One region of the Anoxynatronum sibiricum genome, then DNA from elsewhere that is predicted to be linked to it. Evidence: a T-box and tRNA genes for the amino acid it is inferred to sense, from the RefSeq annotation. Region 1 holds a T-box; the other holds one or more tRNA genes.
The links. A T-box is a leader RNA that pairs with one kind of tRNA and senses whether it is charged. The one in region 1 lies ahead of AAIG11_RS17205 (valine--tRNA ligase), so its partner is inferred to be a tRNA-Val.
Positions count from the first base shown of each region.

Region 2: it has a tRNA-Val gene. The T-box ahead of AAIG11_RS17205 (valine--tRNA ligase) is inferred to sense a tRNA for this amino acid. The anticodon was not compared.

Region 1 is NZ_JBCITM010000031.1:672-13,946, reverse strand. Features, by position in the region: gene hslO (Hsp33 family molecular chaperone HslO) at 1-185, opposite strand, end outside; gene AAIG11_RS17245 (cold-shock protein) at 293-493, opposite strand; gene AAIG11_RS17240 (CPBP family glutamic-type intramembrane protease) at 640-1,749, opposite strand; gene AAIG11_RS17235 (M20 metallopeptidase family protein) at 1,796-2,977, opposite strand; gene hpt (hypoxanthine phosphoribosyltransferase) at 3,116-3,649, opposite strand; gene AAIG11_RS17225 (hypothetical protein) at 3,784-3,939, opposite strand; gene AAIG11_RS17220 (polysaccharide deacetylase family protein) at 4,176-5,465, opposite strand; gene AAIG11_RS17215 (4Fe-4S double cluster binding domain-containing protein) at 5,593-6,333, opposite strand; gene AAIG11_RS17210 (bifunctional folylpolyglutamate synthase/dihydrofolate synthase) at 6,333-7,649, opposite strand; gene AAIG11_RS17205 (valine--tRNA ligase) at 7,722-10,370, opposite strand; T-box leader at 10,443-10,683, opposite strand; gene AAIG11_RS17200 (hypothetical protein) at 11,018-11,674, opposite strand; gene AAIG11_RS17195 (hypothetical protein) at 11,751-12,194, opposite strand; gene AAIG11_RS17190 (hypothetical protein) at 12,288-12,914, opposite strand; gene AAIG11_RS17185 (ATP-binding cassette domain-containing protein) at 13,122-13,275, shown strand, end outside.
Region 2 is NZ_JBCITM010000003.1:106,689-125,559, reverse strand. Features, by position in the region: gene AAIG11_RS04260 (hypothetical protein) at 1-78, opposite strand, end outside; gene AAIG11_RS04255 (hypothetical protein) at 75-1,034, opposite strand; gene AAIG11_RS04250 (energy-coupling factor transporter transmembrane component T family protein) at 1,062-1,892, opposite strand; gene AAIG11_RS04245 (ABC transporter ATP-binding protein) at 1,892-3,457, opposite strand; gene AAIG11_RS04240 (ECF transporter S component) at 3,509-4,591, opposite strand; gene AAIG11_RS04235 (metallophosphoesterase family protein) at 4,564-6,195, opposite strand; gene AAIG11_RS04230 (molybdopterin-dependent oxidoreductase) at 6,212-6,778, opposite strand; gene AAIG11_RS04225 (two-component regulator propeller domain-containing protein) at 6,988-11,502, opposite strand; gene AAIG11_RS04220 (S-layer homology domain-containing protein) at 11,586-12,791, opposite strand; molybdenum cofactor riboswitch at 13,277-13,394, opposite strand; gene AAIG11_RS04215 (substrate-binding domain-containing protein) at 13,654-14,799, opposite strand; tRNA gene AAIG11_RS04210 (tRNA-Val) at 15,074-15,149, opposite strand; gene AAIG11_RS04205 (methyl-accepting chemotaxis protein) at 15,561-17,558, shown strand; gene AAIG11_RS04200 (bifunctional diguanylate cyclase/phosphodiesterase) at 17,624-18,871, opposite strand, start outside.

The sequences.
Region 1 (13,275 bases):
TCGCCGCCGCCTTTGAGCATCTGGCTCATCATGGCCGTGGCTCCCAGACTTCTTCCCAGTGCAGCCGATGCGACAGGTGACAGTTGATGAATCTGACGGGCCTTTTCAACCATACCAGTATGGCAGATAAAAAAGCCTCTGATTTGGTGATTTGACGCTGTCATACGAACTAATTGATCTTTCATTCAATAACCACCTTTCGGCCGCTAAGGCCACAAATCAACAAAAAACAGGCCGGTACTCCAGCCTGTTCGGTTCCGAGTTTATTTGAAATCAGATTCTAAGTAACTCCTTAGGCTCTTTGAACATTGGTAGCCTGAGGACCCTTTTCACCATCAACGATTTCAAAGCTGACTTCCTGTCCTTCTTCGAGGGTTTTGAATCCATCCATCGTGATGGCAGAGAAGTGTACGAAAACATCTTCACCGTTTTCTCTGGAGATGAAACCATAACCTTTCTCCGCGTTGAACCATTTAACCGTACCTTTTTCCATTCTCAAATTCCTCCCAAAACTTAATTAATGAAAATATCAAGTATTCCCACCAGTATTCATGTTACACGATTGTTCGGCAGTTGTCAACCGATTTGGTGAATTTTGGACCGTTTTTTGCAATCGTTTTCAATTGCCTGGGCCGCTTGTTAGAAGCGTCCCAGGATCATGGATATTTGAATCAGTAAGATGTGGATGAAAAGAGGAATAACACCTGTCAGCGGAAAAAATTCCCACCATTGAACCAATGGCGGCTGTCCATCCGGCAGTGGTTCTCCATTCCCTGTTTCCAGTACCTGTTTTTCTGAGTTTTGTGAGGCTTGCTCAGGCTGTGGGTCGTCACCAAGCCGCGATTCAGCTGCTTTTTCTTCGTCATTTGAAGTGACCGAGGATGCAGCAGAAGAATCATCACTCACCAGTGAGGGCGGCGTAGATGTGCTTATGGCTTGCTGTGGCGATGAGCTGGTCTCCAGTTTTCGATATAAATACCAACTGACACCCATCCCCAGAATCGCCAGCACCCCAAAAAACAGCAGACTGGCCAGCAGCGAATCGCTCACTGTCTCTTCAGCTAACTGCATTTCCTCCGTCGGCATCCACTGAGCCAGCAGGGTAAAGGCATAACTCAGCGTCACTGCAAATCCGTTGTTCACGATGTGCCCGACAATCCCCGCGTATAACGAACCCGTAACCTTCACCAACATGCCAAAAACCAGTCCCAGCATGATGGCACCCATTAAATTGTAAATATTGTAATGGAAAATGCCAAAGAGAAACGCCGTGATTACCACTGCTTTTCCTTGCCCCAGCGATTCATAGCCGCGCATGATAAAGCCCCTGAAAAACACTTCTTCGCAAACGCCGGCCAACAGTGAAACTATGAGCATAAGCCGCAGGTATTCAAATGGGCTGCTGGCTGCAGGCAGCTGGGGAATTTCCAGGTTTCCGATTCTGCTCAACAAGTTCAACATGAAGAGGTTGGCAGTAACAGCAGCCGGATACATGAAAATGGTAATGAGGGCCGCCAGAACTGCCTGACGCACAGAGATGGTATTCAGACGGAGAATTTGCCGCACGTTCATCCGTCTTAGTTCAAGGTATAAAAAGGGAGGCAGCAACACCACTGCCAGCTGGGTAATAATGAGCCCTGTATAAAGTTCCCGTTGCTGAACGGTAAACCCAATGGTGAAGAAAAGCAAACTGCCAATTAAAAAAAGTAAGTTGGCATCAAATACCCGCAAGGTTCTAAGCTTGTTCACGCTGTCATCACTTCCCTTTCAATTATGCACCGTCGAGTGTTGCATTTTAAACCACATCAAAGGCAGCTTTGTGAATCAGTATGTTCAAATACGCCTGCACTCCTGTGGCCAGCACCTGCTCGTCGAAATTAAACCGACCATGATGCAGGGAATGAATCAGCCCTTTTTCTTCGTTTCGGGTACCGAGAAAGAAAAAAAGACCTGGGTACTTTTGTTGGTAAAAAGCGAAGTCTTCTGCCAGCATCACTGGTTCAACCAACTCCACATGTTCCTTTCCCTGGGCTTGCAGAAATGATTCCACCATCTCTAACGGGTTGTAGACTGCCGGGTACATCTCCCTTAGATCCACATCCACCTGACACTGGTAGGTTAGTTCCATTCCCCGCACCACTGCCAGCAGCCTGCTTTTCAATGTTTCATAGGTATCTTCACGGAATGTTCGAATCGTGCCCTCCAACCGCACCTGTCGCGCGATCATGTTGCGAACCTCACCGCCGCTCATGCGCCCAAAGGTAATGACTGCCGGATCAAGCGGGTTGAGGCTGCGGCTGATAATGGTCTGAATGGCCAACATCAACTGCGAAGCCACCACAAGGGCGTCATTACCCATGTGAGGCGTTCCCCCATGGGCATTTTCTCCCCAGATGACGATGTCTATTTCGCTGTTTTGGGCCATCATGGGCCCGGGGCGTACGCCCAGTTTTCCCTGTCCAATACCAGGAAACAAGTGCAGCCCATAAATTTCATTCACTCGGTACTCATCCAGCAGACCGGATTTGACAATTTTTTCAGCACCTCCAGTGCCTTCCTCCCCCGGTTGAAACAAAAGCAGCACATTATCACTCAGACGAAAATCGCCTTTTACAAGCACTTCAGCCAATCCCAGTAAAATCGTCATGTGTCCGTCGTGACCGCAGGCGTGCATCTTCCCTTGCTTTTTTGACTTGAAAGGAACCTCATTCAGCTCCACCACTTCAAGAGCGTCCATATCTGCCCGGAAACAGTAAGTCTTACGACCGTGACTGCCTGGTATCCAGCCAGCCACACCTGTTCCCACAATACCGGTACGGCACTCAATGCCCAGCTCTGTCAGACGGCGTACCACATAATCTGCCGTCTCCAACTCCTGGAAAGCCAGTTCCGGTATTTCATGCAACTCGCAGCGGGTTTGAATCAGCTTCCCCACCATCTTATCCACTTCTTGAGACCATCGCATCCCTTTGTTCATCTTTCCCCTGCTTTCGGTGGCAGCTTTCTTCCATTAGCTCTCTGCCCGTTAATGGTCACTGATCATCAATCAGTTAAAAATGCACCTTAACAAACAAATCATCGTTTGCCATATGGTTTCACTGGCTTCTTTTCTATTTCAGCGCTTTTCATCTGTGACCGCAAACACATAGGGCACATTACGATAATAATCCCCGTAGTTCAGCCCATAGCCCACTACGAAACGGTCAGGAATGGCAAAACCAATGTAGTCGGGCACCAGCTCTGTTTTTCTTCTGGAGGGCTTGTCCAGCAACACGCAGCAGCTCACACTTTTGGGGTTCTTTCCCTTTAGATGCTTCATCACATGACTCATGGTCAGGCCAGAATCTGCAATATCATCCACTACCAGCACATCAAACCCGGTGAGATCTTCCTCGATATCTTTCAGAATGGTCACCTGACCTGTGGTTTCTTCGCCATGTTCATAGCTGGAACTGGTCATAAAATCAACCTTCAGTTTCAGATCAATACGACGCACCAGGTCAGCTGCAAAGATGAAGCTACCCCGGAGTAATGACACCACAAACAGATTTTTGCCAGCGTAATCATGGGTGATGGCTGCTCCTAGTTCACGGATACGGGTTTCAATAACTTCTTCAGAACAAAGGACCTCCCACACTCTTTCTTCAATGTTCATGCCTGAACTACCTCCCCTTTATTCAGTTGATCCGGTGATCAGTCAAGTCCGGTGATTTTTAGATTTCTGATTGCTTTGATTCCATCCATTCTATTCGAAAAATAAAGTCATGTCAATGGATACAGGCATTACAGCATGGGAGGATTCTGATTATGTTTGTTCTTATCCAGCAATTTCTTGATTTCCTTTAACAGCTGAACAATCTGGTTCAGAGCATACTGAATGGAAATCAGGATGATAAAAAAAATTACCGCCGGAACTATGAGGAACTCCTGGGAAAACATGGGCCACCTCCTATCCACTTTTTTCGGATACTCAACCGAAAGCAGACCGGCGAACCGGTCTGTGCAGACTGTAGACAAAATTCGATGAAGACTGGAAATTTGGCTAAGAGCAGCCTTGAAAATTTGGAGTCAGCTGCTCTGACCAAAACCAGTTGCCTTCAACCTGAGCAGAACGGATAACCGGTCTGTGATAATGAAAGCTACGAACTTTGATTTCACCCATGTTCAGCTTGTATCTATGGTGCTTCATACAACCGTATTTCGTAGCCTTCAAGATCTTCTCTCAGCAGCTCTGCCCTGCTCTCAGGAATGGCAATGGTGTTTGGGTCGCCGTCACTGATAAACCGGCGCCGACTGCCAGATTCAAAAGATGCCAGCCAGTCATACATGCCCACACCATCCACCTTGGTTTCGCTGGCCCTTACCCGGCGTATTTTGTGGGGATTAAAGTCCCGGTGATAAGGGGAATGATAGGGGTCCCAGCCCACCTCCAGCACAGCTTCGTTCACGTAGGTCACTTCTTGGTAAGTCCCCCTTTCCACATAAGGAGCCACTGAATCGCTGGACGGCCTCGATCCAAAGGGAAGGGCAAAAGTGTTCACCGGATAATCGTCCACATACCGGTTCATCAGTTGCTGAATGCGCCCCAGCTCCTGCTGAAGCTGCTCTGCTGAAGCATCTCCCAGATGCAGATGAGTTTCGGTGTGATTGCCAATATCCATGCCATTGGTCACCAGATAATTCAGTTTAAAGTCCACCCAGTCCGGCTGTCCGAAAGGGGTGCCGCCATTGATAAAGAAGGTGGCATGGGGTCGAAATTCAGGGTGCTCTTCATGAAAGGCCATGAGAATTCCCACAGCGCAGTCAGGGTCAATGATCCATTCTTCTGCTTCATCCTCAATCATTCTGAAATTATTCTCGTTCCCGTCGTCAAAAGTGAAGACCACCGGTGTTGTGCCTGCTGGGACATGAATCTGGCCCCGGGCATAATCAATGAGGCGAATGGGTCGAAAGCCCTGTTCATAGAGCACTTTCAAGTCTTTACGAAAATGATCAGGTGTCCGGGACCATTCCGCCTCTGGCTCACGAATGTGATGGTACATGAGCACCATGATCTGCCCAAGTTCGTCTGCTTCAACAGAAGCCGGGTCTGCTGCCTCATAGACGGGAACCTGTTGCAGTGATTGACCTGCTGCCTCTTCCGAGTCCGCCGGCAGCGACGTTTCAGACGCTTCTGACACATCTTCATCTCCTGCATTTGTGCCTTCCACAGGTGTTGCCGTTCCTTCATCAGTTACCAGTGGCGGCATCGGATTGCCCGTTGCTCCACTGCTGGTGTCAGAAGCATCTGAACATGCCATGAACAGCCCTGAGATTCCCAGTCCCAGAATCAAAAGAGAGATCAGCACCAGCAGTCCACTTTTTCTGCGCGGTGTCTTTTGCTCCTTGTTAACCGTATTCTGATTGTCTTTTCTGAACCGACCACTTAGTCCAATCATTTCAACATCCTTTCCGGCAACTACCATTCAGGATTCGATGCATTCCATAAACCCCGCGGGCACTGTGGTACTGTTCGCATCGATGGTCCCCTAAATCTGCGATCTGTTGCTGTCTGTTACTGTTTCTTTTGCTGTCTGTTGAATAAGGCTTTCTCTATTCATTACCCCAGGGGCACACGCGGAAACAGATACCGCAAACAGCTCCCCGCCCAATATGCTGATAGGCTTTTTTCATATGATGGCTGCACAGAGAAGGATCTACCAGGGCTTCCCGTTCCAGTCCCGGCGTCCATTGAAGGTTACCCGCCAAGGCCCCCGCCGGACAGGCATCAGCACACCGGCGGCACTCCCCGCAGCGGCTTTCTGTCATCGGATCATCCGTGGCCAGGGGCATGTTGGTGAGGATGGTCACCAGGCGCACCCGGGGCCCATAGGTTGGTGTCACCAGACAGCTGTTTTTACCAATCCAGCCCAAGCCCGCCCGAGTGGCTGCCAGACGGTGCTGAAAGCGGCCGCGGTACCGCTGTTCTTTTTCATTCAGGCTTTGGGATGCGGGAATGGCCAGTGCCTCATAGCCCCATCGCTGAATCTGCAGCATGGCTTTCAGGGCCATTTGGTCCAACAGGGTATTCACCGATCGGTAATGATGAAAATAGGTTTGGGTGGGGCCGGCGGTCACACTGATTTCTTCAATGATCCGCCCTGACAAATGCACCGCCGCCGAAATGGCGACGGGTAAATCTGTCAGATCAGCAGGAAGCCAGGGGGCCACCTGGCCAAAACCCACCAGATCAGCCCCCGCTTCTTTTAAAAGCTTACTTAGTTCCAGCTGGTGAGCCTTTAATGCTTTTTCTGATTCATTGACCAGCCTTTCTGGTGATACCGGTATATCCATCACGCATCACTCCCTGACAATACCCGTTGCCTGACAGTTCCCAGCAAATAGAGGGAACCGGCGCAAATCACCACGCCATTTTCAGGTGTCAGCTCAATGGCTTTGTCAACAGCAGCCTCGGGGTCAGGCACCACGGTAACCGTTATGCCTCCATTGCCCTGATGCTGCTCAATGATCCTTCCCAGTTCTTCTGCTGCCATGGCCCTGGGATTCTCAGGCCGGGTAACCACCACCTGGCGAATTCTTGGCAACAGGATTTCCAGGAATCCTTTCACATCTTTGTCGGCCATCATGCCGGTGAGGAAGGTGACAGGCTGATCTGGCAGCAGCCGTTCAATGCTGCCGGCCAACGACCGGGCACCTGCCAGGTTGTGGGCTCCGTCAATAATGAACAGAGGGTGATGCTGGAGAATTTCCAGCCGCCCCATCCATTTCACCGAAGCCAGTCCCTGGTAGAGGGCTTCCTGGGAAATCGTGTAATTTCCCCGCCGGGGAAGTTCCTGCAATACGCGCAGAGCGATGAGGCAGTTATCCACCTGGTGTAAGCCCGGTAAGGCCACCTGGATATTTCGATAGTCAACCCCACCCAGAATGGCAGAGAACCGCTGCCCTTCCAGACGACTTTCGTGAACTGTCACTGTGTCAGACAGGGCCGATAACAGGGGCGCTTCCAACGCCGCTGCCCTGGCTTCAATAACGGCCATGGCTTCCGGCATTTGCCCGCCCACCACCACCGGGCAGCCGGGTTTGATGATACCTGCCTTTTCTCCGGCAATGGCCGCCAAAGTGTCTCCCAGATACTCCATATGATCATAATCCACGGGAGTAATCACGGAAATCAGGGGCTGGTCCACCACATTGGTGGAGTCTCCCGTTCCACCCAGCCCCACTTCCAGCACCAGCACATCCACCGCCTCCCGGGCGAAGTAAAGAAACCCGATGGCAGTGACCACCTCGAACTCGGTGGGGTGAGTGCAGCCTTCGGCCAGCATGGCTTCCACGGCGATTTTGACTTCGGCAGTCATGACCGCCAGATCTTCATCGGGAATCATGGTTTCGTCGATGCGAATGCGCTCGTTGAAACGTTGAATGTAAGGCGAAGTGTATAAACCTGTTTTATAGCCCGCTGCAGTGAGTACCGACTGGAGCATGGAGCAGACAGAACCTTTCCCGTTGGTACCGGCCACATGAATTACCGGCAGGTTTTTTTCCGGGTTGCCCAGCTTGGCCAGCAGGGCTTTGATATTGGTGAGGCCCAGCTTGCTGCCGAACTTGTAGGTACTGTGAATGTAGGTCAGCGCTTCTTCATAATTCATGGGGGCGTCAGCCTCCTCTTATCATTGATTCGTGCGATTCATCATCACCAGATCCCTGGTTTCCTTGTTACTTTAGATTTTCAGCTCTGCAATGCGTTTCTCAAGGGTCACCAGCATCTCTTCAAAACCGGCTTTCTTGGCCTTTTCTTCTTCCACCAGCTTTTCTGGAGCCTTTTTCATAAAGCCTTCATTGGACAGCTTGCCTTCCACCCGCTTGATTTCTGCCAGGGCTTTTTCCTTTTCTTTTTCCAGCCGCTGAATTTCTTTGTCAAGGTCTATGAGCTCTGCCAGAGGAATGTACAGCTGGGCTCCGGGGATCATGGTGGAAACCGCCAGATTGGGAGCATCCTCCTCTTTCTCAAGGAAGCTGACATCGGCAATGCCTGCCAGGCTTTTCAGGTAGGGGGTTCCCATGGTGATGATCTGGCGGCTTTCTTCTGTCTGAGCCACCACCTGCAGGGCCGCTTTCACACTGTGGGGCACATTCATTTCTGCCCGAATGTTGCGGATGTTGCGAATGGCCGTCATCAGGTGCTCCATGCGGGTTTCCATCTGGGGTTTCAGTGCCTCTTCCATGGCTTTCGGCCAGGGCGCCACCATCACGCTGCCGATGGTATTGGGCAGGGTCTGCCAGATTTCTTCCGTGATAAAGGGCATGAAAGGATGCAAGAGCCGCAGAATACCTTTCAGCACTTCTGTCAGCACCGCCTGGGCGGTTTTTCGGGCGTCTTCATTATCGCCGTAGAGGCGGGTTTTGGTCATCTCAATGTACCAGTCGCAATATTCGTTCCATGTGAAATCGTAAATTTTCTGGAGAGCCAGCCCCAGTTCAAATTTGTCGAGATTGGCTGTCACCTCCTGGCGGGTCCGTTCCAGACGGGAAAGAATCCATTCATCTTCCAGTGCCAGGCTGTCGGCCAGGGTTTCCATTGTCGGTACTTCTTCTTCCAAATTCATCAGAACGAAACGGGTGGCGTTCCACAGTTTGTTGGCAAAATTACGGGCAGCCTCCAGCTTTTCCTGGCTGAACCGCATGTCACTGCCGGGGCTGTTCCCCTGAATAAGGGTGTAGCGCAGGGCATCGGCACCAAACTCATCAATTACCTGCAGGGGGTCTACCCCGTTCCCCAGGGATTTACTCATTTTTCGGCCCTGGGCATCCCGCACCAGTCCATGAATCAGCACATGCTTAAAGGGAATTTCTTCCATAAACTCCAGGCTGGAGAATACCATGCGCACCACCCAGAAAAAGATGATGTCGTAGCCAGTCACCAGTACATCGGTGGGATGGAAGTATTTCAGTTCAGGGGTCTGCTCCGGCCATCCCAGGGTGGAGAAGGTCCACAGGGCAGAGCTGAACCATGTATCCAGCGCATCTTCATCCTGCCGCAGGTTGGTGCTGTTGCATTTCGAGCAGGCATCAGGTGCCTGGCGGGCCACAGTGATTTCCTGGCAGTCATCACAGTAGTAGGCAGGAATCCGGTGCCCCCACCATAATTGCCGGGAAATGCACCAGTCCCGAATATTCTCCAGCCAGTGGAAGTAGGTTTTGTCAAACCGTTCCGGCACAAATTTGATGGATCCGTCTTTGACGGCATCAATGGCTGGCTTTGCCAGGGGTTCCATGCGCACAAACCATTGTTCGGAGGTGAGGGGTTCCACTGCCGTATGGCAGCGGTAGCAGTGCCCCACACTGTGGTTCCGTTCTTTCACCTCCACCAGCAGTCCCAGCTCTTCCAGGTCCTTTACCAGTGCTTTTCGGCATTCATAACGAGCCATGCCCACGTAGGGGCCTCCCAGCTCGTTGATGGAGGCATCGTCATTCATCACCCGAATTTGGGGCAGGTCGTGGCGCACCCCCACCTCGAAATCGTTGGGGTCATGACAGGGGGTGATTTTCACCGCACCGGTGCCAAACTCCGGGTCCACATAGGTATCGGCAATAATGGGAATTTCCCGGTTCAAAACGGGCAGAATGGCGATTTTTCCAATAAGGTGCTTGTACCGTTCATCATCAGGATGCACTGCCACGGCTGTATCTCCCAAAATGGTTTCGGGGCGTGTAGTGGCAATTTCGATGAACCCGTCTTCGCCTTTAATGGGATATTTCACATGCCAGAAATTCCCCATTTTATCTTCATGTTCCACCTCTGCATCAGAAAGGGAAGTTTTACAGTCCGGGCACCAGTTGATGATCCGGTTCCCCCGGTAAATCAGCCCTTTTTCAAAGAGACGCACAAACACCTCTGTCACAGCGGCGCTGCAGCCTTCATCCATGGTGAAACGTTCACGATCCCAGTCACAGGAGCTGCCCAGCTGCTGCATTTGCTCCACAATGCGACGGCCATAGGTATCCCGCCAGGCCCAGGCTTCTTCCATGAATTTTTCCCGGCCCAGCTCTTTTTTGCTGATTCCCTTTTCCTCTTTCACCTTTTCAACCACTTTCACTTCTGTGGCGATACTGGCATGGTCGGTTCCCGGCATCCACAGGGCTTCAAACCCGCTCATACGCTTGTAGCGAATGAGGATATCCTGAATGGTTTGGTCCAGGGCATGGCCCAGGTGCAAGGCACCGGTGATGTTGGGGGGCGGCAGCATGATGCTGAAGGGGGTTTTATTTTCATTCACTTCTGCACGAAAATACCCTTTCTCCAGCCAGTCCTGATACACTTTTTTCTCAAAATCCTTGGGGTCATAGTTTTTAGGTAACTGGTTTGCCATTGTATTTCCTCCTTCAAATATCAACTTTCGTATTAATGATTTTTTCCCATCAAAAAAACCCTCTCTCCTATCTCTAAGGACGAAAGGGCTTCGCGGTACCACCTTAATTCCGGCAACAAAACAACAACCAAAGTGCCGACACTTCATCAGGATAACGGCCTGCACCGTCCACATGTACGCACCTGCCAAAGCAGGCTTCCACCCGGAAGCTTCAAAGCTACCTTCAACAGCCAGTGTTCCAAAAAGTCTTTCAGCCAGGGACTTTTCTCTCTGGGGAGCTGCGCTGCCTACTCCTCTTTTTCATCGCTTTTGTGCATCGATTAACTTTCTTTGGTTCATTATACCCTACTGAATGGGATTGTCAACTCACATCTATCCATCATTTTGCTGTTTCAACCAGTCAAAATCGAAGTGAAGATTCAGTTAACGCCGACAGATAAACACCTCTAATGTGACACCAGGCATCTGCCAAGATGCTTCTTATAACTTGATTTTAACCATCTATCTCCTTTTCTTTCTTTTGCATTCATTATATCAACCTAATATCAACCTACATTTTTGAGTCGAAGATGTTTGGTTAGGTTCCGCTTATACCTCAGTTGAAAATGTCACACCCGTTGATCAACTTGCTGAAAGCCGATGATCATTTACATTTTTATTTTCAACTCAAATAAGATGTCTTCCAGTTCTTTCAACAGTTCTTGAATCGTTGCCTCCGAAACATGTTTGCCGCTGCTTAAAGGGTTATCTTTGTATAAATCATAATTGGCCATCGACTTGATCCGGTTTTCTATCGCCTCCACATATCCTGAGAAGTCTAACTTTCTCGCCTGGTGTATATACTTAAATTCAGACCCATATGCATCAGCAACCACCTCTCCAAGAACTGTATGCATTGAAATTACTCTATCCATAAGCAAAATAGCTTTGCCTATCGTATCATTAAATGTTTTTTCATCTATACCCTCACTAAACTTATGATTTGGCACACATACATCAACTATCATCGGTTCATTGGAGTTGGGCTTTTTAAAGAACGTCCTGAAGATTGTCTGCCCTGTACTTTCCTGATAAAACATCTTTACATCATTGGACAGCAATGTATTCTGTAACTTCCCATTAAGTTTGGATAAATCGAACACTTTTGAACCAACATCACTATTCTTTGCTAATTTAAACTTTTCTGATACATATATATCAGTTTCGTTATTGATCAAGTCTTCGAACTTGTCTTGAAGGTTATTATTGGAGGCAGCCTTAGCTCCAGTGTAATAATTGGTTGAGCTCACATTGCTAATGTTCATTGTTAAACCCCTTTCTCATTTTTTGGATGTGATTCTTAGGAATTATGACGGCTCACACTCATGTTCGCACAACACATCAGTAGTACTTTGATGAACTTGTATGTGCCGCACTTTCAACCTGTGAACCACTTCGATAAGCAATTCCATTTGAAACCATTCGATACGAGTACCCTTTTGTAACATAGTGACTCCCGCTGAGCCCCATACTTGTACCATTCGCAGTATTCGACCATGATTTTATGGTTGTCCACCTATTATTGTTGTAGCGTTGTAAGCTGATATTGATTCTGAGGGAGTCAACATTTCTTGCTGTTAAATAAGACGAAACCGATACCTGGCCGTTTGAAGCGATATCAAAATTATTCTGAAACAATACGATGTGTGTAAACAGAGGCTGTATCAATTCTTGTGTTTCAATACTTGGTGCTTCTTTCACTTCGTTCAACGCAAAAACCGGCCCATTCAACAAAAAAATGACGACACCTACACACAGTAACTGAATGACTCTTCTCATGTTCATATGATCATCTCCTTTTGCTATGAAAACGATATAGAGGAGCTATCTGTTACACTTTTTTTCAGTTGGAAAACCGCTGCATTGAAAGTGAAGCGGCTAATGGATCAACCCTTCAAACCACTGAAAATCAAAAGGCACTGTCACCAGTCCCTGTCCGCCTTCACCATTCATCTTGCCATCCGGAAAAAACAGTCTGTCATCCTCCAGCACATACAGATAAAAGACATACCCCTCCTGCAACTGCTCTGGGTAATCCATGGCATGGCCTTTCTGGTTAATGACTTCGTCGTCATAAGCCACACTGACGTAATAGAAGTCACTCTCAAGCCAACTGGTTATGTCTTCGTCGTCAATCACGTATTCCCCAGAAGCTGTCTTCAGCGCATCAAAGATGGCCTCAATGGTCGCCTCATCCCTGATCTCAACGGTTCTTTCCTCAATCTCCAGCATTTGCCCTGGCAGTTGTCCAAAGAAGGCTTCAACTTCCTGTCGTTCTTCGTTCTCCAACTGACTCATGTCATCAAAAGCTACCCCAGGGCCACTGTTGCCTATTTCCTGGACCATTTCATAAACTTCCTTGTTTTGGACCATCAGACCTGCTGGCGTCACCAGGTGTTGCAGATCTATTTCCTTAACTGTCATTGACCCGCCATCACCACAAGCCATGAAAATCGATCCTATGAAGCAGGTCAGGCCAATCAGCCATTTTTGCTTTCGAGTCATCATAGCACCTCCACTTTAAAACTGAGATTGACGTCCTGTTTTAGAATGTTGCAAAAAGTCGGGCTTTGACCGCACCGTCTTCAAAATGGCATTAATCGTTAACCTCTACAACATAACCCTCCAAGAGAACCTCTCTATGGTTGGTGGAATAACGCACTTTCACTGTAAATCAATAATCCCCAGTCTATTTTCTTCCTGTAACAGAGCATGGGCGAAATTATTATGCTTCCCCTTACACTTGAGGGTGTAACAGTTGTCGAGGTAAAAAAAAGAACAAATGCAGTTTCGAAGCTTCTTGGAATTGAAAAGTTGCTTAACAAAAGCACCTTTGAAATATCAGGTGGACAAGCACAACGCACAG
Region 2 (18,871 bases), on a different contig from region 1:
TCGCTTTAAGGCCGTTCCAGAAACCACGACACTTCCCGGTTCATGGGCCGGATCATAATAATCCTTCAATGATTTCACTCCTTTCGTTCCTGTCCCACCACAATACGCACCAGCTCCCTGAGAAACATTGGCTGATTAATATCACTGGGATGATCCTGTTGCTGCCCCATGTATAGCCTGGGCCACTGAGGGTCACGATCTGAAGCTGTCAGCTCTTGGGTCTGCCAGTGCACTGGCGGTTGTGGTTCAATGGCATCGAAGACTTCTTTTCGATAGAAGCCGATGAGCGGTCCAATGAGCTGGCCTGTATCTGTCGTTAAGTCTGAGAAGTAGTAGCGATTCTGAAGAGAGCTCCACTTCTCGCTGTAAATCACCCCATCAGCAGATTCAAAGGTGATCAAGTAATCCTCATCAGTTTTTAATCCAGCTTCTTTCAAAAGGGATCCCAGGTCATACCCTTTCACCAACCATATTTTATGGAATCCCAAATTATTATTGGAAGAATAATAGCGTTCTGTCCACCAGGGGTGATTCAACTGCCATTCAGAAGGATTCAGCACCAGCTCATTTTCCAATCCGTCTCCAGTAATGATAAGTGCCCCCGGTTCAGCTTGAACCCGAGGTGTCATCTCCCGAAACTCTTTTTCAGAAGCTTCCACTGGTTCATAATCTTCGGAAGAAACTATGATTTTAGACCCTTCTGATTCGTTATCATCAGAGTGGCTGTTAGTGGCTTCAATTTTGTCAGTTTCGTCAACTGCTTTTCCAGCCTCATGAAAATCCTTGGGATCACTGGATTCAACTGCTTCGTCAGGTGCCTCCAACTCGTCAGGCACATGGATTTCTTCCACCGCTTCAGAAACTTGCTGTTCAGCAGCAGTCTCCCGCGTTACTTCTTCTGCCGGTTCCACCTCTTTTTCTATTCCGCAGCCGGTCATGCAGCTCATCATCAGCAACAGTAACAGCAACACGCCTGCCATAAAAATGGTCTTGCCCGCCAAACAGCCACATCTGCGCCAATGAGTCATCCTCACGCCATCAACCCCTTCCATCATACCATCTTATCTCAAAGCCGCCCAGATGATTCCAAAAACCAGGGGAATCACAGCCATCCCCCTTTTCTCTGCTTTTGACATTAACAGCGTTTCCCGATACTCTCTGTGATCCGTCAAACCAAAAGCTCTTATTTCCATGGATACCGTCAGTGTATCCACTCTTCCCAGTACCGAGATCACCAATGGTACTAACAAGTATCGAATACTGCGCACCAGTTTGGCAGGCGATAACCCCTCAAGATCGATTCCTTTGGCCATCTGAGCGTTTTTGATTTGATTTAGTTCCAGATGAAACAGCGGGATGAATCTCAGTGCTGTGATCAGCATGAAGCCTGCCCGATAAGGAAGACCAGCCTGCATCAGTGTGTACGCCAGTTGATTGGGATTCGTGATGGCAACAAACAAATAGCTTGATCCGATGACATTGATAAAGCGAAATACCATTGCCAGCCCTCCCAGAAGCCCTTCCGACCAAACTTCAAATGAAAAAAAACTCCCCTGGAAATGCCAGAGAAGCACTCCCGTTCTAACCCATAATACCTGGGCCAGCAACATCATTAACCCAAACAGCAGGATCCACCGCAATTTGCGAATAAAGAAATCCCATCCCAATCCTGCTGCTCCATAAGCACTGATGAGAATGACCAATAACAACATTCCTCCAGCCACAGAGGTCACCAGCATGGCACAGATGCTAAAGCTAATCAGCAGCATCAATTTGACACCTGGATGAACTCGATGCAGCGATGAAGTTCCTTCCACATAACTCAGTCCCGGAAAAAACCCCTTCGATATCGGCGAACTCGTTTTACTTTTTGGTGAACAGGCTGCCTTCATCAGTCTCCCCCTTCTTCACCGATCTGCACATGTCCACAGGCTGGCAGGTATTCATGGTGTCCTTGGGCTTTCAACATTTGAAAGGCCTCTGCCGTAGGTGCATCAATAGCGATGCTTCCATCCTTCACAAACAGGATCCGTTGGCAGAAAGTTTCCACCACTGCCGGTTCGTGACATACCATCAGTACTGATCCACCCTGCCTTCGATGATACTGAAGCACATTCATCAAAGTCAGCATCCGTTCTCGGTCCTGGCCCACCAATGGTTCATCAAGAATAAGGAGAGATGGACCATAGGCCAGCACCGACACCAATGCCAATCTCTTTTTTTCTCCCAGACTGAGGGTAAAGGGATTCTTCTCCCGATATTGGATCAGATGGAAATCCTCCAATAGATTTCCGGTTATCTCCTCAACAGCGTCAGAAGAAGTCTCGCTGAGAAAGGAGGCCGGCAGCAGCGCTTCACGCCATACACTGTTTTCAAATAACTGGTGATGGGGATTTTGAAAAACCAGTCCCATATGCCGGGCACGATAAGCTACTTTTTTCCCAGTCATCTCTTCCTGCTGAAACCAGATTTTTCCTCCAGAAGGTTTGATGATTCCAAGTAAAGAAAGGATCAACGTGGTTTTGCCACTCCCATTGTCACCCATAAGGGCAACGGTTTCACCTGGCGAAAGTTGAAAGCTCACATCTGACAAAACCACTCGGTCTTCATACCCTGCCTGAAGATGTTCCACACTGAGCAAGGCTTGCTCAGCCACAGATACTTCTTCGTCACTTGCCTTACTGTGCCTGCTTTGATCGCATGATTCGAAGGCCTCAGGTACATAGCTGGTTTGAGATGCCGCCTCCAACCCTCCCTGGAGCATTACAGCCCTGTCAATGCTACTTGCAATCCTTCCTTGATCCATCCGGATCAATCGGTCCGTCCATGGCAGCACCTGTTCCAGTCGGTGTTCAATAATCACCAGAGAAACGGCCTGTTCCCGCTGCAGTTTCGCCAGCACTTGCAGCACTTCCCTGGTGCAACGGGGGTCCAGATTGGCGGTGGGTTCATCCAAAATCAGGAGAGCAGGTTTCATGGCCAGTACCGAAGCAATGGCGACACGTTGTTTTTCTCCTCCTGATAAGGTGTGCACCTGACGATGAAACAAATGCATACCATCCACTGCCTCGAGAGATGTGATGACTCGGCTTCGAATCTCTTCCGGCGGTACACACAGATTTTCGGGACCAAAGGCCACCTCATCAGCGACGGTGAGGGTGCAGAGCTGCCCCTCGGGATCTTGCTGAACAAGTCCCACAATTCCCGAAAGCCCTCCCTCAGGGTACTTACGGGTATCGTGTCCCTGAATCAGTACTTCCCCCATCATTTCTCCCGGAAAAGCAGTGGGGATAAAACCGGCGAGGCACATGGCCAGCGTGGACTTGCCACACCCACTGGGTCCCGTAATGGTGATAAACTCCCCAGGGTAAAGACGTAGATCCACCTGTGATAATGCAGCATTCTGTTCCCCTTGATACGTAAACGTAAGTTGATTGATTTCAATCACAGGTGTCATCTCTTTTTTCCCTCTCTGCATTTGGCCTTACTATTGACGTTCTCCAACCGATTATCGGACCACAAGACGATTCACCATTTTAACCCAATGGCCGCCAGGGTAAGCGCCGGCTATCAGTCTTAGTGTGTCTGATTCTTCAATCAAAACCATTTCATGGTCATCCATCACGTCCTGCAAATTGAAAGTCACTGTATAGCCGTCTGAAGCAATCACTTCCAAAGTAACAGCATCAGGCAATGGTTCCACCTGTTTCAGGATTACCCATATGGGGATGCCTGTGTATTCCTGAGGTGGCACATGGGTGATCTCACCAATCAGCTCTGCTGTAATGGTGGTGGTTGCATCGGACATTTGTGACAGGTTCAGGGTCGCCGGATTCTCCACAGCCCCTTCCACCCGCAGAGCTGGCCCTCTGCCCGGCAGTTCGAACACGAAGGTAAAGTAGTAGAGTGCTCCTGCAGATAAGGCAAGGGTCAGCCCCAGAGTGATCCAGTGCCTTCCTTTCAACCGCTGACGTTTGTGATCAGCCTGAAAATCATGGCTGGCAGCACCACTCATACGAATGGGACGTGCCTGAAAAACCATTTCCATAACACTCATGGCAAAGCTTCCTCCCAACAATGCGCCAGAAAAAAAAGCCAGAGTGCTGATGAAAAAGAGATAGGTGATGGGCGCTCCCGAAAAGTAGAGGAGCTGAAACATCACCACATTGGAAGCAGCAGCCAGTCCACCGGCGAGCATATAAGCCGGCAGTGAATGACGCCGCCACAGCAGCAGGACCACTTCCACCAGAAATCCCTGTACCAACGAGATCATGACGATTACTACGCCATGAGTACTCCCTGTGAGAAGTTCAATGACTCCTTTCAATAATCCGGCCATCGTGGCAGCCCCTGGTTTACGCACCAATCCTGCCGCCAGCACAATCCAAAATACATGCAACCCGGCAACAAATTGACCTGCACCAAAGGGAACCCCCAGCATCCGATTTAGCAAATTTCCCAGGTAGCCCACATAGGTGCTCATCACACCTCCCAATCCGCTGAGGATGGCAATGATCAGCAAGTCACGGTTGTGCCAGTAGCGCGCTTTTCCTGAGTCAGTCTTTAAGGTGTTGTTTCTTGTTGATTCCATGGAATCACCTCCAGGCGGTTGACCATTCGAACCCATACACTGCCTGCTGATAAATAATCATGCCCTCCCAAACCTGGCAATGAAGTCTTCAGCAGATTCTCGTTATCAAACACACCATCATCCGGTAAAAAAGCTATTCGGTAGCCATCTTCCCATTCGGGTAAAGTTGATTGATTATAGGCGATAGCCAACACCATATCTCCCTGTTCATCGTACCATCCCGATGACTCAGGATACACATTTTCATAGGCAAAATCCTGTCGATAGCCATCCCAGGAATGAACCCGCAGGAAATCATCAAGTGTCATACCCCCCACCAAGTCAACCAGGTCTTTCACTGGAACACCACGGTAAGTTCCTTCTCCCCGAAAATTGCCATGAAAATTCTGAAAGCTTCCCTTTCGTGATAAAACAGCCATTTCATCCAGGGTATCCGCTGGCAGAATGAGATCACCTTTGCTGCCAGTGATCACCACATCAGTGCTGCGCGGAGGCGCTTCCACTGGAATCGGTGTCACCAGCAAAGGTTTTGCCAGAGTGACCAACGTATAGTGATAAAAACCACCTTCATCTTCTGATGCATAGAGCCGGGCACCAGCACCACCACTGATCACATGGTCGACTCCTGCTTCATTGCGATGATGGAACAAATGCACATGACCGGCAAAAACTCCCTGAACCTTCAGTTCAGGCTCAGCTATCAGTTCATAGAAGGCCTCTGCTCCACCGATATCAAGAAAGCCATGGCTGCGACCCCGGGGATCCGCTGGCGGACAGTGCATGAACAAGAGTTGCTGGGTGTCTTTCACGTGGTTTAACTGTGCTTCCAGTCGACTGAGTTGCTCCCCTGTCATGTTCAGGGAAGAAGTATCCAACAGAAGAAACTTGAAATCTCCCAATTGAAAGCCGGTTTCCCGGGGACCTATCAATGATTCAAAGTATGCCATTCCATCTCCTCTGACATCGTGATTGCCAGGCACCGCATACCAGGGAATGGTCAGGGCTTCCATGGTCTCCAGAAAGGCACTGTATTCTTCCGGTTGTCCTGATGGCACCAGATCGCCCAGATGGATAAGAAGGCTTGCTTCGGTTTCATTGATTTCTTCAATGATCCGAGCCAGCACATCATCGTTTCCCTGATTGTCGCCCACAACCGCCATGATCAGGGGTTTCTGTGGCAGGTTCCGGCTCCAGTCTGCATAAATGCTCTGAGGTTCAGATGTCAACGGCACCTGCATCATAACAGAAGTAGGTGTGAGGGTTTCAAAGGCGACAGGCGTCATCCTTGTTGTCTCTCCTGTTTGTTCATGGATCACCTGAAGATGAGCTGCCCATACATTTTTCAGATTTATTCTCATCATTTGTCCATCTTTTTCAGCTTCCGGTAAGTGGATGATGGTTTCAGGCGCTGTTGCGCGAACCTGAAGCTTATCTTTCTCATGAGCAGTCACCACTCCTCCGATGACACCTACTTCAACGTTTTTTTCAGCCAGTGGAACACAGGCGCAGCAGGCAAACAGGATCACCAGTAAACCAGTCAGTACCCAATGATAGGGAGTTGTCAGCCGTTCATTATGGCTATTAGCACTTTGCAGGTCTCTCATTTCAAAATCCTCTCCATCACTTAACTTCCAATGTGATGATATGTCTCACCCAATAAGGTTTGTTCACATCACCTGGCTCCCGTTGACCAATCACCAGCTGGAATGGATTTCCTTGATCCGGGTCAAAGGCCTGACCCGCCTGTTCCCAGGCAATGATCATGGGATAGGTGCTATCAGGATTTTGCTCGTCCAGATAGTCTTTCCGTTGAACCTCTTCCAATGTGTACGTCACCTGATAGCCATCTTCAGCTACAATGGTCACCTGGGTGGCATCAGTCTTCAGTTGAACGGTTTCCTGCAGCAAATGCCACAGCCAGACGCCTTTGAAAGCAGTGTATTCCCTTGTTCCGTAAGAGTTTAGGGAAAAGAAGTCGGCTTCCACCAATCCGGCCTCCATTCCTTTCATTTGTTCCAGGCTTACCTTTGCAGGAGCCAGAATGCCTTCCCCATTGATTTCGATTACAGCCTTGTCGTCCCCGGTTTTTTCACTGCGACAACCATTTGTAAATAAAACAGTCAGCAGCAGTATACCCAGTAATAATCGAAGCCATTTCTTATGAGCAGAGGTGTATCCTATGGTCATTCCGTATTCGCCGCCTTCCTGTTACCTTTGGTTCCTCTTTCTCATCTGCCTTCAGGGTTCAGCTTCAGGCAAATTTCAGTCCATCCACGCCAAACAGGAAGGAAGCAGCGAATCGCGCCACCTCCTTCAACTGTCATGGTCCATCAACTCAGCACCTATCGTTTACGGCGCATCCTTCACCATCATTCTCATTGATTCCTGATGCCGTTTCACTTGGAAAATCCGAACACGCCTTTAACAATCCCTCCGTTGGTGCCGACCCACAAATGGCCATCAGGTGATTCTGTCACCGTCCAAATACTGTCAAAAGAAGCCAAAGGAAGGATGTTTTCAGAATGATTCACCGTGATGGTGCCATTGAGACTTCGATGATACAAACCACTTTGAGTGGTTCCGATCCAAATTCCATTTCCACTTTTGTCAGGATATATGAGCCGTATGCTGTCTTCATCAGTCAGATGTGGCAGCAGTTCCCGGTCGCTGTGATAGATGGTTCGATTCCCTCGCGGGTCTATATAGTCGTTTTTTCCGAACCGGGAAATCCAAACGCCACCCTGAAGGTCAGGTGCAATTTCTCGAATCCAGCTGCCTGAGAACTCGCCCGAATCATTAGAGTACACTGTTATTTCACCGCTTCGATTTCTGTAAGCATAGCCACCCTGATACCCCGCTTCAGTCTCTTTTGGGTAGAAACCCATCCACAATCCGCCCTGATCATCAGGGGTCAGTACCGTCACTGAGCTGGCTGGCAATGATTCATCTGTCATCAGCTGCCAATCACCGCCTGCCGAACGATATAATGGTCCTGCTGCCGTTCCAAACCACATGCCGCCCCGGGAATCCTGTGCAATGGCCTGGGCAAAGTCAGTTCCTGTGGGTAAGGCATCGGCACTGGTGTATACCTGCCATTCTTCCCCTTTTTTCTCCACAATTCCCATTCCAGACTCAGGACTTCCACCAACAAACCATACACCGCCGCTGGCATCAACGGCAATATCATAGACAGTATCGTGGGGCAATGGGCTGTTCTGCTGATTGAAAAGGGTCCAGCCCCCAGCGGCATGACGGTAAGCTGCTCCACCGCCATTGGTTCCCACCCAGAGACCTCCCTGCTGATCAGTGGAGATGACCCTCACGCTGGCCCAGGGGAGCCCCTCTCCGGTATCATTTCGATGGCTTTCCCAAGTGTACCCTGGGGTACGTTCCATGGAAGGTAATCCCGCGGAAGCATTGCTCGTTGCCATGGGCAGCTCATCCGCCTGCAAATCTTTTTCCAACGGCTCTTCATACTCACCTGTGCCCACCACGATGCAGTCAACCCACTTGGTCCACATGGACTCATTTTCTTCCACATACAACCGCAGCGGTCCATATTCATTATTGTGCACATACCCTTCACTGTGAGCATGCGGTACCAGCGGGTATCCGTTAAGTGCGTATCCAAGAAGTACTTCTTTCCTTTCTCCCCGGCTGTTCACCATGCCATTCATCACATCATTGGTCACCTGCAGCTGATTGTAGCCAGGCCCTGCGTACACTCGAATCCCACTGGGAACGCTGACACCGTCAGTCAGTTCCACCACTTCTTTGATCAGATTCCAGAGCACCAGTCCTTCCACTTCAGCAGTGCCGGAAATCACATCACGTATGATATGCTCATCCAGAGCCTGAAGCTGTCTCAAACTAAAAGTGCGGGGTTCTTTCACCTGTGAACCGGTGATCCGAAGAACAGGAATGTCCAGATACTGTGTGTACATGCCCACGTTGTGTTTCCAGCTGTCACCCGCTGCTGCAGTCACTTTGATCTCAGTCACATTGCGGACCATTTTGCCACTGTTCTGGTCACCTTTTTCTGTCTGGCCCATCACCAGGCGCAAGGGACCGCCACCATTATCAACTGTCGACACATAGCCTTCAGAAGTGTCATCCGGCACCAAAGGCGTTTCATTTTTGCCGTAGGCCAGCAGTACCAATAGATTATTGGCGCCGCTGGCTTCATTAATGTAGTCTCTTTTACCAATCTCTTCCAGCAGGAAGGTGCGGCTATAGCCGTCGGCAGCCACCACTGTCACCTCATTGGCTCCCGCCGTCAAGCCAACTTCCTGTCGAAGATATTCATAGAGATCAATTCCCCGATATGTTTCCCTGGTTTGATGATTGTTTCTATCAACGATTGCGTAGTCTGCCATGGTGATATATTGCTGCATCAGCTCCAGTTCAGCCAGTGTGATGACAGTTGCCTGCCTGACACCAGTCCCGGTGAAAGAAATGGTTTCATCTGCATACTGGTCATATGGCATGGATAGATGCGCCCAGTGATCTTTCTCCACCTGCACCCTGATACTGATAATCTGGTCAAGATGATGCCCGGATCTCCCTTGTTGCGATTGACCAAAAATCACCTTCAGTGGACCGCCTTGATTATGAATGGAGCCACCTTGATAACCATCACTTTCAGCGGTTTCAACCAGTGGATATCCATTTTTCCCAAAAGCAAGCAGCGGATGGAGGTTGTTGGAACCATTGACTTCATTAAAGTAGTCTTTTTTTAATATGTCTGCCAGCGTCACCGTCAGCGTTTCGCCGACCACATTCTCGAAGGTGACCGTCCCCATGGTTCCTGGCAGTCCGATTTTTTCGAACAACAGCTGACCAAGCCCAATCCCTTCATAAAGATCAGAAACCAGATCCTTCTGATCATCATCTTGAGTGACGTAATAAGCTTTCACCCGTGAAGCATCCCTTTCTCTGGGAGTGCCACCATATACCAACTCTTCTACTTTGGACAGATTCATTTTTTCTGATGATACCTTCACACCTTCCTCATCAACCACTTCCAGACTCAACGACCACTCATTCAGCTGTGTGTATGGAGCTGTCTGGTGGGTGGTATGATCCGCAGGATCCCCGATTATCACTCTTTTGGCAAGCTTCACCTGATGAGATCCATTGGTGTGGTCATAGCTTCGCTTGCCAAAAATAATGCGTAACGGTCCGTCAGCATTCCGAAGGCCTGAGTTGTGCCCTTCATCTGATGGATGCAGTACATAGGGGTATCCATCGAATCCATACGCCACCATGACTGGGTATCCACTCTTTAACGCCGGCACATTGCTTCCGTCGAACTCACCATCGCCCTGATCCAGGGCATCCTTTTCATAGTACCCCCATCGGTCATGGTGCTTCAAGTCACCCACAGTCACCGGCGGAATCTGGTAATAATCCGCCGCAATAAAGGTGACCGGTGTGGCTTCATCAATGTTTTCATCCATTCCGGAAGCCAGCAACAGGTCCCAAAGGGGTATTCCTTTATACGTATTGTAATACCAATAGTGTTCACTATTGGACAAACTGTATTCCTTTTCAAGGTGCAGGGCCGCCATTGATTCCAGCTCTGCCACTGTGTAGTTCACTTCTTTTCCAAGCCCACTGCCCGACAGGGCAAATATATTATTTGTCAGCTTTGGATCATTGTAAGGAGGCACTGCATGCTCAAAGCCTGGTCGGGTATTCTCCTCCACATAAAGATACGCCACATTGGTGAAAGCCACCGGCTTTTCTCCAGGCGCCGGATGATAAACAAGTTTAAAACATCCATTATCATTGGCTGCGACGGCCTGGTAACCGGCATCTGTCCGCTCATAAACCAGTGGTACTTCGTTAATGCCATAAGCCACCATCATTCCCCGCTGTTGGTCTCTAATTTCATCAAGGGTGAAAGAAGCAATGATTCTCCGGTTCACATCCCTAAAAACCACTTTACCAAGATTCTCTCGCAACGTTACAAAATGATCCAACAGATGCGCCACCCGAACGCCTTCATATTGATTAGAACGAAGAACACCATTCATCATTTCCTGATATGTATCCCGATGGATGCCGGCGATTTCTTCTTCAATTTGTCGCAGAGACAAAGCCCGGTAAGACTCCACTCCTGGGCCTTCAATGGTCATGGTGGCTCCTGTAATTGAATCAATATGATAAGGGGCACCTTCGTAGGAAATGTGCCGGTAGGGACTGTTTCCAAATGCGCCCGCCGATGCAGCCGGCATCGACCCTGTTGAGGCAGCCGGCCGTTCCTCACCCACAACGATGCGCCTCAGGTCGCGGATGAAATTCATCTGATTAATGTCATTGACTTTTCCGGATTCCTGACCCAAATACAAACGGGGGCCCTCCCCGTCAAGGTCTGCTGTTGACAGGGCTTTTTCTGACCAGGTCACAGGAGCTTTCAGTTCATTCCCCGGCACATCCAACAGTTCTGTCCGAAAGCTGCCAATCACGGGAGTCACTTTCACAGCACTCCCTGGCGTCATGTCTGGATGGACCGACAATGCCATTAATTCATCCACCGTCCAGGTTCGTTTAAACCCATCGGCTGCAATGAAAGTAACCTTTTGTGCCCCGCCCCCCTTAAATCCAGCTTCCTCCAGCAGTAAAAACAGGTCAAACCCTTTGACCTGCCAAATTTTATGGAAGTTGAAATTGTTATTGGAAGAAAAAATACGTTCTACCATCTGAGGATGATTGATGTTTTGCCAGTCAGACTGGGTTAGCGTCACCTCACGCTCCACCCCTGTTCCGGTGATGACAAGAGATCCAGATGCTGCGTTGGCTCGAAGAACTTCCACAGGAAAACCCACCAGCAGTGAAGTCAGGACCAGTGCCATGGTCAAGATCAAGGCAATAAGTTGTTTGGAAAGATTTCTTTTCATGGGATTCATGACGGCACCTCACTTTTATTGTCCAACACCCGACAATCACAGAGGAATGCCGAGTGTTGTTGCCAATGATTCACACTAGTTGATTAATAGAGGGTTTTAAAAATCACCGTGGCTGCTTCTGCCCTATTGACTGTTTTGACAGGCTCAAAGCTTTCTCCTATAAAATCGCGAAAGACTCCCTGAGCTTCCAACCAGGCCACTTGATGAGCTGCCCAGGCTGGCACCGCCTCTTTATCTGCGTAATCAGACTTTTCCATGACAAATTTAGCCATACGCTGCTGTTCCACCACACCGGTTTCAACGGCTGCTTTGCCAGTAACAACTGCCAGCTCCTGGCGGCTGATCACCCGGTCTGGTTTGAAGGTGCCATCTGGATAACCGCTGAAAATCCCAGCTTCGACAGCTGCCTGTACATGGGACGCAAACCAGTCACTTTCCTTCACATCTGAAAAACCGCCCCGGTAAGCTGCGGTTTCATGCCCCAACGCTTTAACCATGATGGTGGCAATTTGTGCCCGTGTCAAGTTTTCGGCAGGTGCAAAGCGCCCATCTCCCATACCTGAAACGACTCCTTTGTTCACCAGTCCTTCAATGGCCGTTGTCGCATAGGCAAATGTTGGAGTAATGTCTGTGAAACTGATGGCAGGACTCTCATCGCCGCTCTCTTCAAGTTCCATTTCAGGCGTTTCATCTTCTGCCTCTTCTGCAGCCTCAGTTGCTTCTGATGTTTTAGCTTCTTCATTCTCTGAAGCAGCTAAAGCAGCATCAACATCAATGCGCTCAATCATCTTGAAAACCGTTCCAAACTCCCCTTCTTCCTTCTGTTTGCGATACACCGTGATTTCCTGAGTTGCTGGATTGTCATCTTCATCAGCCATTACACCATCCACCTCATAGGCCAGAACGAACTGAAGTGCTTCGTCCAACACATCCTCCAAGGGTTGTGGTTCAATGGGATAACCATCAGAAGCTGCGAAAGAAACCAGTCCTGTCACAGCCGTCACACCAGCTGCCTCAGTAAGTACGTATGCCAGACTGACACCCTTCACTTCAGCTGTTTTTTCGCCGGCCCGGCTGTTATACACATAGGCTTCGTTAATCTGGGCTTCAGCAGGCATTGCCTTTAAATCATCAATGGAAAGCTGAAGCACCTCTGGCACTCCTGTACCTCTGATTTCAACCGCATAATCCTGTTTGTCCAGCGCAAATGTTGTTAAGGGTGAAAAAAGCAGCAATACTACCAGTAACCACGTCATCCATCTGCATTTACCATTCATCATTTCTGTCATCATAATCGCTCCTTTCAAATGACTGCCCTCGGCAGCTAAGTTTCTTCTCACAAGCGTCTAAACTTTTTTGCAGAAGCTTGCGCGCACTTAAATTCCAAAGACACATTCACCTATCATCCAAGAAAAAAATGTTCATGTTGGTGATGTCTCCGGTGTATTAATTCCCTGATTTTTTCTTCAAAGTATTTAATAAGGACGAACTCGTTCAGCCTTCAACAAACTCCTGATGCGGAAAAATTCCATTGTACATGGCACACCTCACAATCAACTTCATCGCAAGCTTCACTTGACTGATCATGGTATCTCTTGATTTTTTTCAGAATCTTCCTGTCATTATTTTTAACTACTTTCTTGTGAAACATCTTAATTGACTATGTATCAACATGCAGATTTTTTTAGATGATACCTCCTTCCGATGGATTCCAACATGCCCTATCTTAATGCGAGCAATAAAAAAACGCCCGAAAGAAGGCGCTTATATCCATTGCATTTGCAACAGCTCTCCTTTTCTGAAGGGGAGGCAACACCGTTTCCGGTGGTACCCAATGGTCTGATCTCATAGGCAACGCCCTTAGAAATTCAGACTCGGAGGTAACGATGACCATCATCGTTTTATCTATATGTTTTTAAATGCATATCGAAATTCAAGAAAAACCTTGCAGGTTCAGTATAGTTCACTGTGAAACGTCTGTCAACCTAATTTATTGCTTCGCCGATCTGCTAAATTACGTCATTTCCTCCCTTTAAACAAGTAAGCCGGCATTTCGAATAGATTAGTTGATGTTTCTCTTTTCAATTAACTAATTGCATCGTTATGCATTTAGAAATATACCGTCTCGAGTTATTATGCATCACGCTGCAATCAAGGTATTAAATAAAGAGATTTTTGCCCATCTTCATTTCCAAATCCTGCAATAATTGCTCGTCCAGCACCTTCGGTCAGCCAATCGGCAAAACATCGGGCGTCCTGAACATTCACATTGGGGAATCGTTCAGGATTGACAACAATTAGAAAATAATGATTCATCAACAGCGCATCATTCAATGTTTCTCCAGAAAAAACAGTCATGGACTCCTGGCAAGGTGTCTGCCAGTAGGTTGCCGAATCAGTAAGTGTGTAGGCGTTTTTTTCCGTAGCCAGCTGCAGTGCCTCCACATTTCCCATCACTGTCGGCGTCTTGATATACCAGGGTTCCACTGGCTTTACGCCTGCCAGCTCCCAGATTTTCATTTCGCGAAGATGTGTTCCTGATCGGTCACCCCTGCTTACAAAAGGTTTTTGGGTCAGTGCGATTTGCTGGAAAAGTCCTGTGATACCTGCCTCACTGCGAATATTACACAGCCGGGCAGGATCTGACTTCGGTCCTACCAGTTGGAAAGAATTACTCATGAGATGGCGGCGCTCTATTCCCCACTCTTCTTCCATAAATAGTTGCTCCTGATCCGGGGCATGAACCAACACCAGGTCAACTCGACCCTTCCGTGCAATGTCGAGAGCTCTACCGCTGCCGGCAGCAATATGGCGTACCAGCATGCCAGTCTCCAAATAGTAGGCCTGTTCCAATATATCCACCAGGCCTGCTTCAACAGGGCTAATGGTTGACGCCATCAGCAGCAAATGATCGCCAACTCTTTGAGGCTGTTCATTGTAGGATTCTGATAAATCATCTCCAACTGAAGTTAACAAATCAGTCAGCTGATCATCAATTTCCTGCTTTAAGTGATCATATTGATAAAGCAGGCGCTTTCCTTTTTCAGTAATGGTGGTACCGCCTCCCTCTGCACCTCCCACCTGTTTGATCACCAGTTCTACCCCCAGTGCATTTTCAGCATCCTGAATCAGCCCCCAGGCGTACCGATAGGAAACAGATAAATTGGCTGCTGCACCACTGATGGAACCTGTCACCTGAATCTGGTTCATCAGGGCAAACAATTTGTCAATGGAAAAACTGCGTTTCCCATCAATGGCCCTTAGAATCTGGAACGCTTCTGTGCGATGATCTTTCATAATAATGGACTCCTTTTTGCAAGAATATAGACCCTTACGATGCGCGCAGGATCATACCGGGCTACTTTTCGGAGTAGTTGCTTTATGAAATTATAACATATGAGTACTGAGAAAGTATGACCGATTTCATCACCTACGCCCACAATCTCATTGATACAAAACGAAGCCAGAAACTGCTTTATTTGTCGTGATTCATTTGCCATTGATTGACAAGTTGATAAACAAAAACGCACAAAAGCTCACTTCCAGAATGCTTAGAAGTGAGCTTTTGCAGTGGTGGGGAATGAGGGACTCGAACCCACGGCTTCCTCCACGTCAAGGAGATACTCTACCAGCTGAGTTAATTCCCCACGGCCTATGTTATTGTAACATATGAAGATGATGGTGTAAAGACTCTTCTGCCAAATATGTGCTGTCTCGCCAGACCACTTCTGGTTGCTTTGTTTTTTTGAAATGGTTCTGCAACCCAATCATGATCTTTTAAATTTTGGACAGAATACACAAAGTGCAGCATCGAATATGGAATATTTCTGCACATGTTCATGAATACTCGACAAAAGATAGAACTGCGTCTTGTAATTCTTGCTTTACCCTGCAAAAGGACATATAATGACATATATAACAGTCATCATTTGGCACGCTGTTTCGTTGCCACATTTTTATGTTCCTTCACAGATCACCAGGGGATCGTGCTTTATGATGTTAGATATTTAACAATTTAAGCAACGCGCATCATAACAAAATGGATCGGGGGAGTGACTATGAGTTTGGCAAGAAAAATTGCACTCATTGTGGGATGTTTGATTTTAGCGTTTGTTTTATGTTTGGGTATGGTTTCACTCTATTTGAGCACCAACACCGTTATGGAACAGTTTGAACAGGCACTCCAGTCGGAAGTCAGGTCAGAGTCTCAGGTGATCGCCACTGAACTGCGCAGTGACTTGGCAGTCTTGCAGGAAATTGCCAACCGGGCCAGAACCCGCACGATGAACTGGGAAGAGCAACAGTCTTCATTAAGACCCGATGTGGAACGTCTGGGATTTTTGGATATGGCCGTGGTCACTCCAAATGGTGTCGCTTCATATGTACTGGGAGATAACACTGCTGAACTTGGTGATCGAACATATGTGAAGCGTGCTTTCGAAGGCGAGCAGAATATTTCTGATGTCATCATCAGTCGAGTGACTGATTCGGCCGTGCTCATGTTGGCCGTCCCCATTGAAGTCAATGGTCGGGTAGCAGGCGTTCTGATTGGAAGAAAGGACGGGAATGCTCTCAGCGAACAGACCAATCAAATGGGTTACGGAAATGAAGGGTATGCCTACGTGGTCAATCGCCAGGGTGTTGTCATGTCCCATCCCAACCGTGATTTTGTGATGGACCAGTTTTCGCCCAGCGAGGCTGTCAAAGAGAATCCCATTTATCAGCCATTGGCTGATTTCAGTGATTTTATACTGGCAGAAGAATCAGGGATTGGAAGTTATCGCTTTAATCAGGTAGACTCTTCAGCTGCTTTCACACCCATTCCTGGCACCGACTGGATTCTTGTCAATACCGCCAATCAGTCAGAGGCACTTGCCGGCCTCAATGCGCTGCGTTATACCATTTTTATTGCCACCCTTCTATTTGCTGTTATCGGCTTTGTGATTGCTTTTATTACAGGCCGATCCATCGCCCAACCGGTAATTCGACTTTCTACGGTGCTGGACCGGTTTGCCGGCTACGATTTAAGCATTCATACAGATGACAACCTGGAAAAATATGCCAAACGAAAAGATGAGATTGGAACTATTTCACGCTCATTGGAAACCATGCAGCAAAACTTGCTGTCGCTGATAAAAAGCATTACCGAAAGTGCCCAGAGTGTTGCCGCTTCTTCAGAAGAACTAACCGCCACCAGCCAGCAGACCACGACTGCTTCTCATGAAGTCGCGCGCACCATCGAAGAAATTGCCAATGGAGCGGCTGAGCAGGCCAGCGATACCGAAAAAGGCGCAGTGCGCGTCAATGAGCTGGCAGTCATTATTGAACAAGATCTGAAGCACATTGCCTCTCTCAATCAATCTGCTGGTACCATGCAACAATTGAAGGACGAGGGGATGCAGGCACTTAAAGAAGTGGTCAGCCAAACCGACGAAACCAGTCGCTCCGCCGACAATGTGAGTCAGGTCATCCAGCGCACCCACGAGCAGGCCAATCAAATCCAGTCAGCCAGTTCAATGATAAAAAGCATCGCCGAACAAACGAATTTATTGGCTTTAAATGCAGCCATTGAGTCTGCCAGGGCCGGCGAAGCTGGAAGAGGCTTCGCGGTTGTGGCAGATGAAATTCGAAAACTGGCAGAGCAGTCAAATCAGTTTGCAGGCGAAATTGACACAGTGATCAGTGAACTCACCGGTCAGACGGAACATGCCGTCACCACCATGAAACGCGTTGGGGAAATCATTGAAAAACAAGCTCTCCGCATGAATGATACCAATGACCGTTTCGATGGTATTGATCAGTCCATTCAGGAAGTGCAAACTGCCATAGCCGATTTGAACCGTTCAGGAGAACAAATGGCTCGGAAAAAAGATGAAATTATAGGCGTGATTGAAAATCTCTCGGCAATTGCTGAAGAAAACGCTGCCGGCACTGAAGAAGCTTCTGCCTCTGTGGAGGAGCAAACAGCCGCTATGGCGGAGATTGCAGAGTCAAGTGACACCCTTTCACAGCTGGCTGAAGAAATGCAGGAACAAATTGCTCGCTTTAAATTTTAACGATTGAAAAGTCACCGGGTTTTTTCCTCCCGGCGACTTTTTTTATGCCACTTGAATCATAAGTTCTATGGCCTTTTCAACTGGATCTGACTTCTGACAAGCCGTATGAACTTATCTGCGGTCATCGCCGAACTAAAGTAAAAGCCTTGCCCCATCTGACAATTTTCCTGACGCAGCATTGCCAGTTGTTGTTCTGTTTCAATTCCTTCTGCCACAAGCTCAAGATGCAGCGATCTTCCCATGGCAATGATGGATGATACAATTGAACGTGCCTGAGAACTGTCTTCCATGTTCATAATAAAAGAACGATCGATTTTCAGCGTATCCACGGGTAATCGCACCAGATAACTGAGGGATGAATAACCTGTGCCGAAATCATCGATGGCTATTCTAAAGCCCATATGGCGCAGCTCTTTTAGTTTTTCAACACTTTCTTCCACTTGATGAATCACTGTGCTTTCTGTTAACTCAAGCTCAATTTTTGAAGGCATTTCATAATTCTCTTCTGCCAATTGCCGCACCATACCGATAAATCGCGGAGATTCAAACTGACGCGCTGATAGGTTGACCGACATTCTCATATTCTCCATACCACTTGACTTCCATTCAGCTGTCTGTTGAAAAGCTTCTCTCAACACCCACTGGCCAATGGTATCTATGAGACCCGTTCGTTCAGCGACAGGAATAAATATCTCGGGTGATATGTAGCCTTGCTGAGGATGGTGCCAGCGCAATAACGCTTCTGCGCCGCGAACTCTTCCAGTTTCGAGGTGATAAATGGGCTGGTATACCAAATGCAGCTGGTTTTGCTCCAACGCAAGGGCCAGGTCTTCTTCCATTCGCCGAACAGCCAGTTCACGGTGACGAATATCTTCATCAAAGAAAATGACCTGTTTCAATGGCTGTTGCCGCACTAAGTTCTTTGCAAATCCAGCGTTCTTCAACAGTTCTTCAAGGTTGCTTCCATTTTCAGGATAAAGAGCCACACCAGCCCGAAACACCAGGGTGATTCGTTCTTCTCCGGCCATGTATGGTTCATCCATCTGGAGAATCGTATCAGCAAGCTTTTTCAGCATTTCCTGATCCGTTTCATAATCAGAACATAATACCAGCAAATCGTTACTGGCACCCCGATAGACCGTCATCTGATCTGTCAAAAGATTTTTAAGCCGCTGCGCTGCTGCCTTGAAGACTTGGTTTCCCTGATGATATCCAAACTGTTCATTCACCCGATGAAGATTTCCTGCTTCTATCACCCAGAGTGCTGCTTTTAAAGTGTGCTGATCTATATTCTCTTCATCAACTACAGTTTG